Regions from separate parts of the Pseudarthrobacter sp. genome, predicted to be linked through region 2. Evidence: predicted binding sites of a transcription regulator. Region 2 holds the regulator's gene; the other holds the start of a gene.
The links. The regulator Rex, encoded in region 2, represses fermentation and respiration genes when NADH is low (regulators of the CRP and FNR family bind a similar motif). The targets are predictions, from matches to a motif close to CTTGTGAANNNNTTCACAAG.

Region 1 (5,251 bases), on a different contig from region 2:
CTCCGGTTCCCGGACGGTGCCGGCTGCTACTGAGCGGATGGTGGCTTCGGCGAGCCGCCGGAACTGGTGCAGCTGCTCCTCGCTGAGGCGGCCCAGCATCAGCTCGCTTACCGCAAGCTCCAGGCCCATGCGCGCGTCCAGCTGGGCGAAGCTGTCCTCCTTGCGGAAGTCCAGCCGGCCGGTCTCCAGGGAAGAGACCGCCTCGCTGCGGCTCATCGCGTCGCCTTCGGCCTCGATTTTTTCCGCAGGTGCCGGTGCACCCGTTTCCGCGTCACCCCCGGTGGTTTCCTTGGGGGCAAACCGCTCGAAGTAGAAGTTGGCGGGCTTGATGCCCTCAGAATCCAGCCACTTCGACACGGCGTTGACCATGGGAGGCGGACCGCACAAGTAGATGTCGACGTCGCCGTCGTTCAGGTGCTTCGGCTCGATGATCTGGGTGACATAGCCCGTGTGGGGAGCAGATGTGCCCGGCTCGGAGGCAATGTAGTCCCAGGTGAATGCGGGCAGCTTCGCCCCATACTCGCGCAACCAGTCCAGGCCGACGATGTCCGCCTCACGGGTCAGGCCATAAATGAGATGGACCGGTACCGACGGCGGGTTCTCGGAAAGCTTCTCGAGGATGGACAGGAGCGGGGCCAGGCCGGTGCCGCCTGCCAGGAGCAGCAGGGGTCGCTTGGGCTCACGGAGGAAGAACGAGCCGTAGGGGCCGGTGAACTCGATGGTGTCGCCCACCGCTGCCTTGTCCCGCAGGTATTCGGACATCGCACCCTGCGGCGTCACCCGCACCATGAACGACGCATCCTGCACCTCGGGGCCGCTGCTGAACGAATAGGAGCGCTCCGCGTCCGTTCCGGGGACCTTGATGTTGACATACTGGCCCGGGAGGAAGGCCAGGCCGTCCCGGTTTTCCGCCTCCAAGGTGAAGGAAACTGTCGTTTCCGAGTGCTTGTTGAGTTCCTTCATGGTGGAGGTGAAGGTGGTGGCCGAGGTTTTCGCCGATTCCGACGTTGCAGGGATCTGAATGGCCAGGTCCGACTCCGGAACCGCCTGGCAGGTGAGCAGGTATCCCTTTTCGAGCTCCTCCTCCGTCATCGCATCGTCAATGTAATCGCCCGGATCGAAGGAGCCGGAATCGCAGAAGGCCTTGCAGGTGCCGCACGCCCCGTCCCGGCAGTCCGACGGAATGTTGATCCGTGCCTTGTACGCGGCGTCCATCACGGTCTCGTAATCGCCGACCTTGATGACCTTGGTGACGCCATCCTCGAAGCTGAGGGCTACTTTGTGGCCCATTGTTTCCTCCTGGGTGGGGGCGCGTCGACGCGACCCGGGGTAGTGCGGATGTGCCCTACGGGCACGGGTTTTGAAACGGCCAAGGCCGGTGCCGGGCAAATGCCCGGCACCGGCGCGGGGCCGTCAGATCATGTAGACGTCCACTACGTGGTGGATGTAGTCGTTCTTGAGGACAACCTTCTTTTTCATGATGACCGGCTCGGCGCCGGCGAGGTCGATCGTGTAAAAGCTGGTGCCGAAGTACGTGTCCGTGGTGTTGTACCGGAAGTACAGGGTGAACCAGTTGAAGCGCACCTTCACCTGGCCGCCGTCGTGCTCCATGATTTCGACGTCGGTGATGTTGTGCCCGGTGCGGGGCTCCGGCAGGGAGGTGGCCGAGGACCGGTCCGTCTTGATCCGGAAGACGCGGTCCTCAATGCCGCCGCGGTTGTCATAGTAAATGAGCGAAATCTCGTTCTGCGGGTCCCCGGTCAGCCGGTCATCGACGTCCCATGCAGGCATCCAGAACTCCGAGTCCGGGTGATAGCACTGAAGCCACTCATCGAACTGGCGGTCATCCAGCAGGCGGGCCTCCTTGTAGAGGAAGGCGCGGACGGTTTCGAGGGTGGCGATCTCCTCGGCGCTCTTGAGCGCCGCAGCGGGCTGTGTCAGGTTGGTCATGGGTTCTGCGCTCTCTCTGGTTCCACGTGGACGGGGTCAGGCGGTGACTGGAACGGCGTCCAGCGCGGAAGTCTCTTCCTCCGCCAGAGCCCGGTCCATGACTTCTTTCCAGTACCCGTGCTGGATGGGGTAGAGCCCCTCGTCCTCGGTGCGCACCCCGGACGCGATGACCTTGGTCATCCCCAGCGCCTGGGCCTGCTCGTCGGGGCCCGCGATCTCATGGGTGGAACCGCGGGTCATGTCATTCCAGGGCGCCGAGGTGGCCCAGTAAGTCTTGTTGCAGGACCGGAACTCCTCGAGGTCATCGGGAGTGGCCATGCCGGTGGCATTGAAGAAGTCCTCGTACTGGCGGATCCGCTTGGACCTGTTCTCCTGCGATTCGCCCTTGGGCGCGATGCAGTAGATGGTCACCTCGGTCTGGTCCGCCGAGATGGGCCGGAAATGGCGGATCTGCGAGGAGAACTGGTCCATAATGTAGACATTCGGGTACAGACAGAGGTTCCGCGAGATGTTGATCATGAAGTTGGCCATCTCCTCGCCGTACTTCGCAACGAGCTCGTCGCGGCGGTCCCACAGCGGGCGGTCCTCCGGGTTGGTCCATTCCTGCCACAGCAGCAGGTGTCCGTGGTCGTAGGAGTAGAAACCCCCCTTGACCTTGCCCCACTTGCCGGCGTCCATGGCCTTGGTCTTGTTGGCGGAGTCGCCGGCGGTGCGGCGGGCCGTGGTGGCCGCATAGTTCCAGTGCACGGCGGTGACGTGGTAGCCGTCTGCACCGTTCTCGGCCTGCACTTTCCAGTTGCCGTCGTAGGTATAGGTGGACGCCCCGCGCAGCACCTCAAGCCCCTCCGGGGACTGGTCCACGATTGAGTCGATCACCTTGGTGGCATCACCCAGGTGTTCTTCGAGCGGGAGCACGTCAGCCTTCAGGGAACCAAAGAGGAATCCGCGGTATGACTCGAAGCGGGCCACTTTGGTGAGGTCGTGGGAGCCCTCTTTGTTGAAGGTCTCCGGGTAGCCGGCGTTGCGCGAGTCCTTCACCTTCAGCAGTTCACCCGAGTTCTTGAATGTCCATCCGTGGAAGGGGCAGGTGAAGGTGGTGCGGTTGTCCGTCTTGCGGCGGCACAGCATGGCGCCCCGGTGTGAGCAGGCGTTGACGATGCAGTTAAGGTTTTCGTCCTTGTCGCGGGTGATCACCACGGGAGTGCGGCCGATGTTTGTGGTGAAGTAGTCCCCCACGTTGGGGATCTGGGATTCGTGGGCGAGATAGACCCAGTTGCCTTCGAAGATGTGCTTCATCTCCAGTTCGAAGATCTCTTGATCGGTGAAAATTTCGCGCTTCGCACGGATGACGCCGTTCTCACGGTCGTCGATCACGGCGTCGGCAAGGACCTCGCGGACATGGGCCAGGTTCTCGGTCATGGCGTGCTCCTTCATTGGAGGGTGCTGGACGGATAGGCGGGAGGTCCGGGCCAACCCGCGGTGCCCAGGGGGACGTTGTCACGCCAGTCTTCCCTATCGTGATCGCCCTCACATCAGGCAAACACCTAGGTTCGGCCAAGGGTGCCTTTATGTCTGCTTCATGACAGAAAACAGGCAGAATCGATATTTGTAGCGTCCTTATTTGAGGCCTACGATGAGACGGTCATCACGCGAGCTGCGTCGCGACAGGTTCAGATCCTGCCCCCACCGGTTCGCACCGGGTTCAGGAGGAGTTCCTGTCCCCTATTCAAAGAGGAGTATGGACATCACCATGACCGAGACCCAAGCAGAAACCCGCCACGAGGACGAGGGCACTGCAGTCGAAGCCGGCTCCAAGGCCACCGAACGCTTCGCCGCCTCAGGCAAGCTCGCAAACCTGGATGTGCCGAAGGAAAGAGTGAGCCTGCTGGCGGGGGCACTCATCAAGGCCGCCAACGACATCGTCGTTGAGCACCAGGTCACCTATGAGGAATACAACGCACTCAAGGCCTGGCTCATCAAGGTTGGAACTGACGGGGAATGGCCGCTGTTCCTCGACGTGTGGCTGGAGCACACCGTGGAGGACGTCAACTCCCAGGACCGCCCCGGCACCGTGGGCACCATCGAAGGGCCCTACTATGTGCCGGGCTCCCCGGTGCTCCAAACCCCGGGCACCGTCGAAATGCGTGAGGACGAGGAGGGCACCCCGCTGCACTTCAGCGGCCGGTTCACCGACACGGACGGTAACCCGATCCAGAACGCCCAGGTGGAAATTTGGCATGCGGACAGTGCCGGGTTCTACTCCCAGTACGCGCCGGGCCTGCCCGACTGGCTCTTCCGGGCCACGGTCACGGCAGACGACGACGGCCGCTTCGAAATCAACACGATGCGCCCGGCGCCCTACCAGATTCCCACGGACGGAGCTTGCGGGCAGCTGATCAGTGCGGCAGGCTGGCACGCCTGGCGCCCGGCGCACATTCACATCAAGGTTTCCGCGCCCGGCTTCCAGCCCGTAACCCAGCAGCTTTACTTCCCCGGCGACCCGCACAACGCTGACGATATCGCCTCGGCAGTCAAGCCTGAACTGATGCTCGACGCCAAGCCGCGCACGGATGGCGGCACCGGCGAAGAAGCGGTCTATGACTACGTCCTCGCCAAGGAAGGCCAGCACAAGTAAGAACCACCGCTGACAATCCGTGCCGGCGCCTCGGCTCGGCACCGAAGGCGCCCTGGAGTGCAAACTCCAGGGCGTCTGTCTTTTTTGCCGCCGTTGCCAGGAGCCCGAATGCTGCCATCCCGTCAGGACCCACCCGCCACCCCCCTAGTGGAAACTGTTGCGGCCCATGCACGCCAGCCCCTGCTGGAACGCCCGGGTATCCGTCCCGCAGGCCTGCGCCAGGTCTTCCGTGACCTGGGCCTGCCCTATGTTTCCAACGGGGTGATCGGCCTTATCTTCTCCGCCTCCGGCCCGATAGCTGTAACCCTTGCAGTGGGAGCGGCGGGAGGACTTACCGAAGCCCAACTCGCGTCCTGGGTGTTTGGCATCCTATTTTCGGGCGGGGCAGCCACTCTGGTCATGTCCCTCCTCTACCGACAGCCTCTGGGCTTCGCCTGGTCCATTCCCGGTACGGTGCTCCTGGGTCCGTCCCTCCAGCACCTGTCCTTCGCGGAAGTGGTGGGGGCCTTCTTCACGTCCGGAATTCTGGTCCTCGCGCTAGGCGCCACCGGAGTGGTGCGGCGAATCATGGCAGTGGTTCCGATGCCCATCGTCATGTCCATGGTGGCCGCCGTATTCCTAAAATTCGGCACGGACATCGTCGCCTCCACACAGGCGAACCCGGTG
Region 2 (5,251 bases):
GCGCGCAGCTGGAGGACGGCGGCGAGGCGGCACAGGCCATCGCGGGTGTCATGCTGGAGAGCTTCCTGGTGGGCGGAGCCCAGAACCTGGATGTCACCGAGCATGCGGCGGGCCGGGCGGAACTGGTCTACGGGCAGAGTGTCACGGACGCGTGCATGGATTGGGACGTCTCCGTTTCGGTCCTCGATCAGCTCGCGGCGTCCGCCAGGAAGCGCCGGACCGCTTAATGATTGCCCGGATGACTTTCACTACAGCCCCATGAACCTCTAGAGTATCTAACACATGGTTGGTGGATGGCTCAGCATCGGCACACCGAATATGAATCAAAGCTGGGGTATTGTCGTCATCCATCAGCAAAGGAATAGGGAAATGTCCGCAGAACAGAACTTCTCGAACGCGAAGTTCCTGACCGTGGCCGAAGTGGCCGAGGTCATGCGCGTCTCCAAAATGACCGTCTATCGGTTGGTCCACTCAGGCGAAATGCCAGCGGTGCGTTTCGGCCGGTCGTACCGGGTGCCGGAGAGCGCCGTCGAGCAGTACCTCAAGGGTGCTGTGGTGGACGGGCACTCCGAAACCGCCTGAGCATTACCTGCGGTCAGTGGGCATCGCCAAGAAGCGGTACCCTGTTAAGGAACGTTTTACGTCATTGTAAGAATCTGTCAGTTGTTTCAGTCTGTAGCTCTGTCCACGGACCATTTCCATCAGACAGGTACTGCATCTAGTTTGTGAGGAACTTTCGTGGGTTCAGTTATTAAGAAGCGTCGCAAGCGTATGGCCAAGAAGAAGCACCGCAAGTTGCTTCGTAAGACCCGTCACCAGCGCCGCAATAAGAAGTAGAGATACTTCGACAAGCGTGAAATGCCCGTTGCCTTCCCGGCAGCGGGCATTTTTTTTGCGTCGGGTGAGGTCGCCATCGACGTTTCACCGTCGCTTAGACACAGCCGAAAGGAGCTCCGCTGGTCGCTGGGCGACCTCTGTCGCTCGTTCGGCCGCGATGCGCTCCTACGTGAAACATCGACGGCGACAGTTGCGGCGGCGGTTATGCCCGGGGGCCGCGGATGCGGGCGAAGCCTTTCCACAGTCCGTAAATTACGCCGCCGGCCGTTGCTGCCTTGAGCCCCAGGGTGGCGGCGCGGCGGCCGGAACGGAAGTCGTAGACCGGCCAGTTGTTGTCCCGCGCGTGGCGGCGGAGCCTGGCATCAGGGTTGATGGCTACCGGGTGCCCCACGAGGGTCAGCAGCGGGATGTCATTGTATGAGTCGCTGTAGGCCCAGCACCGCTTAAGGTCCAGGCCCTCGTCGTGGGCCAGGGCCTGCACAGCCACTGCCTTGGCGGAACCGTGCAGGATGTCGCCCACCAGCCGGCCGGTGTACATGCCGTCGGCAACCTCGCCCACGGTGCCCAAGGCTCCGGTCAGGCCGAGCCTGGTGGAAATGACCGCGGCAACCTCGATGGGGGTTGCGGTAACCAGCCAGACCCGCCGGCCCACGCGCAGGTGCTGCTGCGCCAATGCCTTGGCGCCGGGCCAGATCCTGGACGCGATCATTTCGTCGTAGACCTCTTCGCCCAGGGCCTTGACGTCTTCCACGGTGATGCCCTCGGCGAGGGTGAGGGCGGAGTCGCGGACAGCGTGGACATCGTCCATGTTCTCGCCGCGCGCCACAAATTTGAACTGCTTCCACGCGAACCCCGCAGCCTGCGTCAGGGTGAAGGCGCCGCGTTGGTGCATCTTGCGGGCAACATGGAAGAGGCTGGCGCCCTTCATGAGGGTGTTATCGACGTCGAAGAAGGCGGCTTCGCCGGTCTGCATCAACGCATCCGGCTGGGTCACCACAGCGACGTACTTCTCCTCGGGCATGTCCACGAGTCTAGTCAATACTCGGTGACCAAGATTTCAGTGCCAGCGCGAGTGCCAGCGCTCGCCCGGATACCCGCGTCGCCGTCGACCCGCCGTACGCCCCGCCGTCGGCCGCTGTCCTCTGCCCAGCTCTCTGCCCTGAAGGGCGATACGGTTAATGCATGGCAAAACCCGAGGTAGTCCTCATCACCAAAGCAGACTGTCACCTGTGTGCAGGAGCGCGCGACGCCGTCGGACGCGTTACTGCCTCGCTGGGACTCGGGTGGACGGAACAGCAGGTGGACGAGCTGCCGGAACTGCGTGAGCGGTACGCGGAGGAAATCCCCGTAGTCCTGGTGGATGGAATCCAACGCGATTTCTGGAAGATCGACGAAGCCCGGCTGGAGCGCGTCCTCAAACGCGCCATGGCCCAATAGGAAAGCGGCCCGCAGAATGACACCGGCTTTGTTGGCACCAGCTGCGGGGCTCTAGAGTGGAGTCACGACGCGATGGGATGGAGGGGATAGTGACTTCACTGGATCCATCTCCCCATGCTGTCCAAGGTACAGAGGCTGGCCACAGTGCACAGCCCGTCCACGGCGCCGAGTCCACCAAGCAAATACCGCCCGCAGCAGTGGCCCGGCTGACCATCTACCTGCGCGCCCTTAACACGCTGCTGTCCGACGGCGTCGAACGGGTATCTTCGGAATCGCTGGCGGAAGCGTCAGGAGTGAGCTCGTCAACCCTTCGCAAGGACCTTTCCTATGTGGGTTCCTACGGCACGCGCGGAGTGGGCTACGAAGTGCAGTACCTTAGCCGTCACATCTCCGCGGCCCTGGGGCTGACCCACGACTGGAAGGTCGCCATTGTTGGCGCGGGTAACCTCGGCAAGGCCCTGGCCCGTTACGGCGGCTTCGAGTCCCGCGGGTTTGACGTCGTGGCAATTTTCGACGCCGACCAGATGGTGGTGGGCAATGAAGTGGGCTGGCTGCGCGTCAGCGACGCTGCGGACATGGAGGCCGTGTTGCAGCGGACGGGCGCCAACATGGTGGTCCTGGCACTTCCGGCCCATGCGGCGCAGGCCGTGTGCGACCGCGTGGTGGCGGCCGGCGTCCACAGCATCCTGAGCTTCGCCCCCGTTATGCTGCAGGTCCCCGAGGGCGTCAACCTCCGCAAGGTGGATATGGCCACCGAACTGCAGATCCTCGCCTATCACGCACAACGGGCGCAGACCCCGGACCAGACCGCCTAGTTCGTCGGCGGCTGATGGGGCCCACGCCCGTTAGGGTGTGGATGCGACTCGTTGGTACTACTGCCCGTACGGGTTGCCAGGCGTGGTGCCCGGGGCGCCGTACGGGTTAGCGAACGGCTGCTGCTTGCGGAAGTAAGGTGCCGCGGCCGGCAGGTAGAGCAGCACGATCGCTGCGATCCCGGCCAGCGTTCCCACAGTTCCGAGGCTCGGTGGTCCGAAGAGGCCGAAAATGGACAGTGCCGCGAAAACCGTACCGAGGATGCGGGCCCAGTTCTTGCCCTTGCGGACGAAGAACGCCACGAGCGCGTACAACCCCGCACCGATGATCGCGAAGACCACGAGCGATCCGGCAATGACACCCTTGAAGTCGTCGAACGCGAATTCCGCACCAGTGGCACCGCTGCTGCGCATGGCGTCGTCGAACGCATTCCGGAACAACGGATCGTCAAGCATGCCAATGCCCATCAGCAGGCTGATGACATACACAACACCCGCGCCAATCAGCAGCCAGAACGAGATGTTGACCAGCTGGGGAACCCCGTTGGATCCCGTGGTGTGCGGCTGCTCGGACGGGTACTGCGCGTAGGGGGACTGCCCGTACGGCTGCTGGCCATAAGGCGGAGGCGTGGGCTGGCCGAACTGCGGCGCGTTGTTCTGGCCATACTGCGGGGCGTTTTGCCCGTACTGCGGTGCGTTTTGCCCGTACTGGGGTGCCGGGGGAGTCTGCTGGCCATACTGCGGGGCGTTTTGCCCGTACTGTGGCGCCGGCGGTGTGGGCTGCCCGAACTGCGGGCTGTTCTCGCCGTATCGGGGCGCTGGCGGCTGGTTGCCGGGCTCGGGCTCGTTCGGAACGGGAGGCGGGACAGGAGTGCTCATGAGCGGTCCTTTGCAGGTCGGATGTCAGTTCGGCTGCTGGGTGCAGTCCAACTGGCCTGCCCCCAGTACGGCTTACTTCCCACCGTACCCCCGGCGGGTGCCGCGGGGGATCATTCCGGAGAGGTATTCCCACAGAACTCAGCGGGGGTCGCGCAAGGCTGTGTTTCTACTGGATCCGGTCTACGCGCGGCCCTTGGCGGCGTTGAACCAGGCCTGCGAGTTCGGCAGCCACATGAGCACCGTTGCCGCGGCGCTGATGAGGAAGCCCAGCCAGTTGTTGCCGATGCCTTGGCCCATGCCGCCGCCGCCCACGCTGCCGCCAAGCACGGCGAGCACCAGCGAAACGCCGGCCACGATGGTGAGCGCAAGTCTTGCCCATTCCTTGCCCTCCTTCATCTTCAGGACCAGGACAATCTGGGCCGCCGCCAGGGCCAGTGCCACCAGGACGAGCAGGAGGACCACAACGGCCAGCCCGGGTGCCACGACGAACAACGCCAGCGAACCCAACACGCCGAACAGGCCGCCAAGGACTCCCAGCATGCCGCCGATGAGCCAGATCCAGTACGAGACCTTGAGCTCGGTGGGCAGCCCGGTCACGCTGAACATGCCGGAGAACCCGGCCTTGGGCATAACGTCGTTGAAGTTGCGGGGGCCGTCGGTTGGCATCTCAAAGCGGAAGCCGCCCGGTTGGCCAGGCTGGTTGTATGGCTGGCCGGGCTGCGGGTAGGCCTGGCCCGGCGCGGGATAAGCCTGGCCCGGCTGCGGGTAGGCGGGTGGCGGCTGGTAGCCGGCCGGAGGAACGTTGCCTGCAGGCGGTACGTTGCCGGCAGGGGGTTGAGTGACAGGCGGCTGAGTGACGGGCGGCTGGGCGCCCGGTTGCTCGGCGCCGGGCTGCTGTGGCTGCTGTGGCTGTGGTACTTCACTGTTGCTCATGGGTCTCACTGTAGACCGCGTATCCGCCTGTATCTAGGGGATAAAAACAAAGCACCCCGACCGCCAGATTCCGGGGAATTGGTGGCCGGGGTGCTTCAGGAAGAAAACTATGCTGCGGGTGCGATGAACGCGAGCTCCAGGTTGACGGCAACCTTGTCGCTGACCAGCACGCCGCCGGCTTCCAGCACGGCGTTCCAGGTCAGGCCGAAGTCCTTGCGGCTGATGGTGGTTTCAGCGGAGACGCCGGCGCGGGTCATGCCGAACGGGTCCACGGCCACGCCGTTGAATTCGGTCTCGAGGGCAACGGGGCGGGTGACGCCCTTGATGGTGAGGTCCCCGGTCAGCTCGTAGCC

Region 1: the regulator Rex is predicted to act here: its motif matches at 3,465-3,484, upstream of benA (benzoate 1,2-dioxygenase large subunit).

Annotation. Positions count from the first base shown of each region.
Region 1 is NZ_JAKFFD010000223.1:9,293-14,543, forward strand. Features, by position in the region: gene benC (benzoate 1,2-dioxygenase electron transfer component BenC) at 1-1,290, opposite strand, end outside; gene benB (benzoate 1,2-dioxygenase small subunit) at 1,414-1,950, opposite strand; gene benA (benzoate 1,2-dioxygenase large subunit) at 1,987-3,369, opposite strand; gene catA (catechol 1,2-dioxygenase) at 3,689-4,585, shown strand; gene V6M49_RS18240 (benzoate/H(+) symporter BenE family transporter) at 4,694-5,251, shown strand, end outside.
Region 2 is NZ_JAKFFD010000024.1:6,681-11,931, reverse strand. Features, by position in the region: gene V6M49_RS02215 (3-deoxy-7-phosphoheptulonate synthase) at 1-227, shown strand, start outside; gene V6M49_RS02210 (helix-turn-helix domain-containing protein) at 370-582, shown strand; gene V6M49_RS02205 (30S ribosomal protein bS22) at 739-837, shown strand; gene V6M49_RS02200 (HAD family hydrolase) at 1,040-1,858, opposite strand; gene V6M49_RS02195 (glutaredoxin family protein) at 2,020-2,274, shown strand; gene V6M49_RS02190 (redox-sensing transcriptional repressor Rex) at 2,364-3,089, shown strand; gene V6M49_RS02185 (hypothetical protein) at 3,147-3,965, opposite strand; gene V6M49_RS02180 (hypothetical protein) at 4,146-4,898, opposite strand; gene V6M49_RS02175 (YceI family protein) at 5,006-5,251, opposite strand, start outside.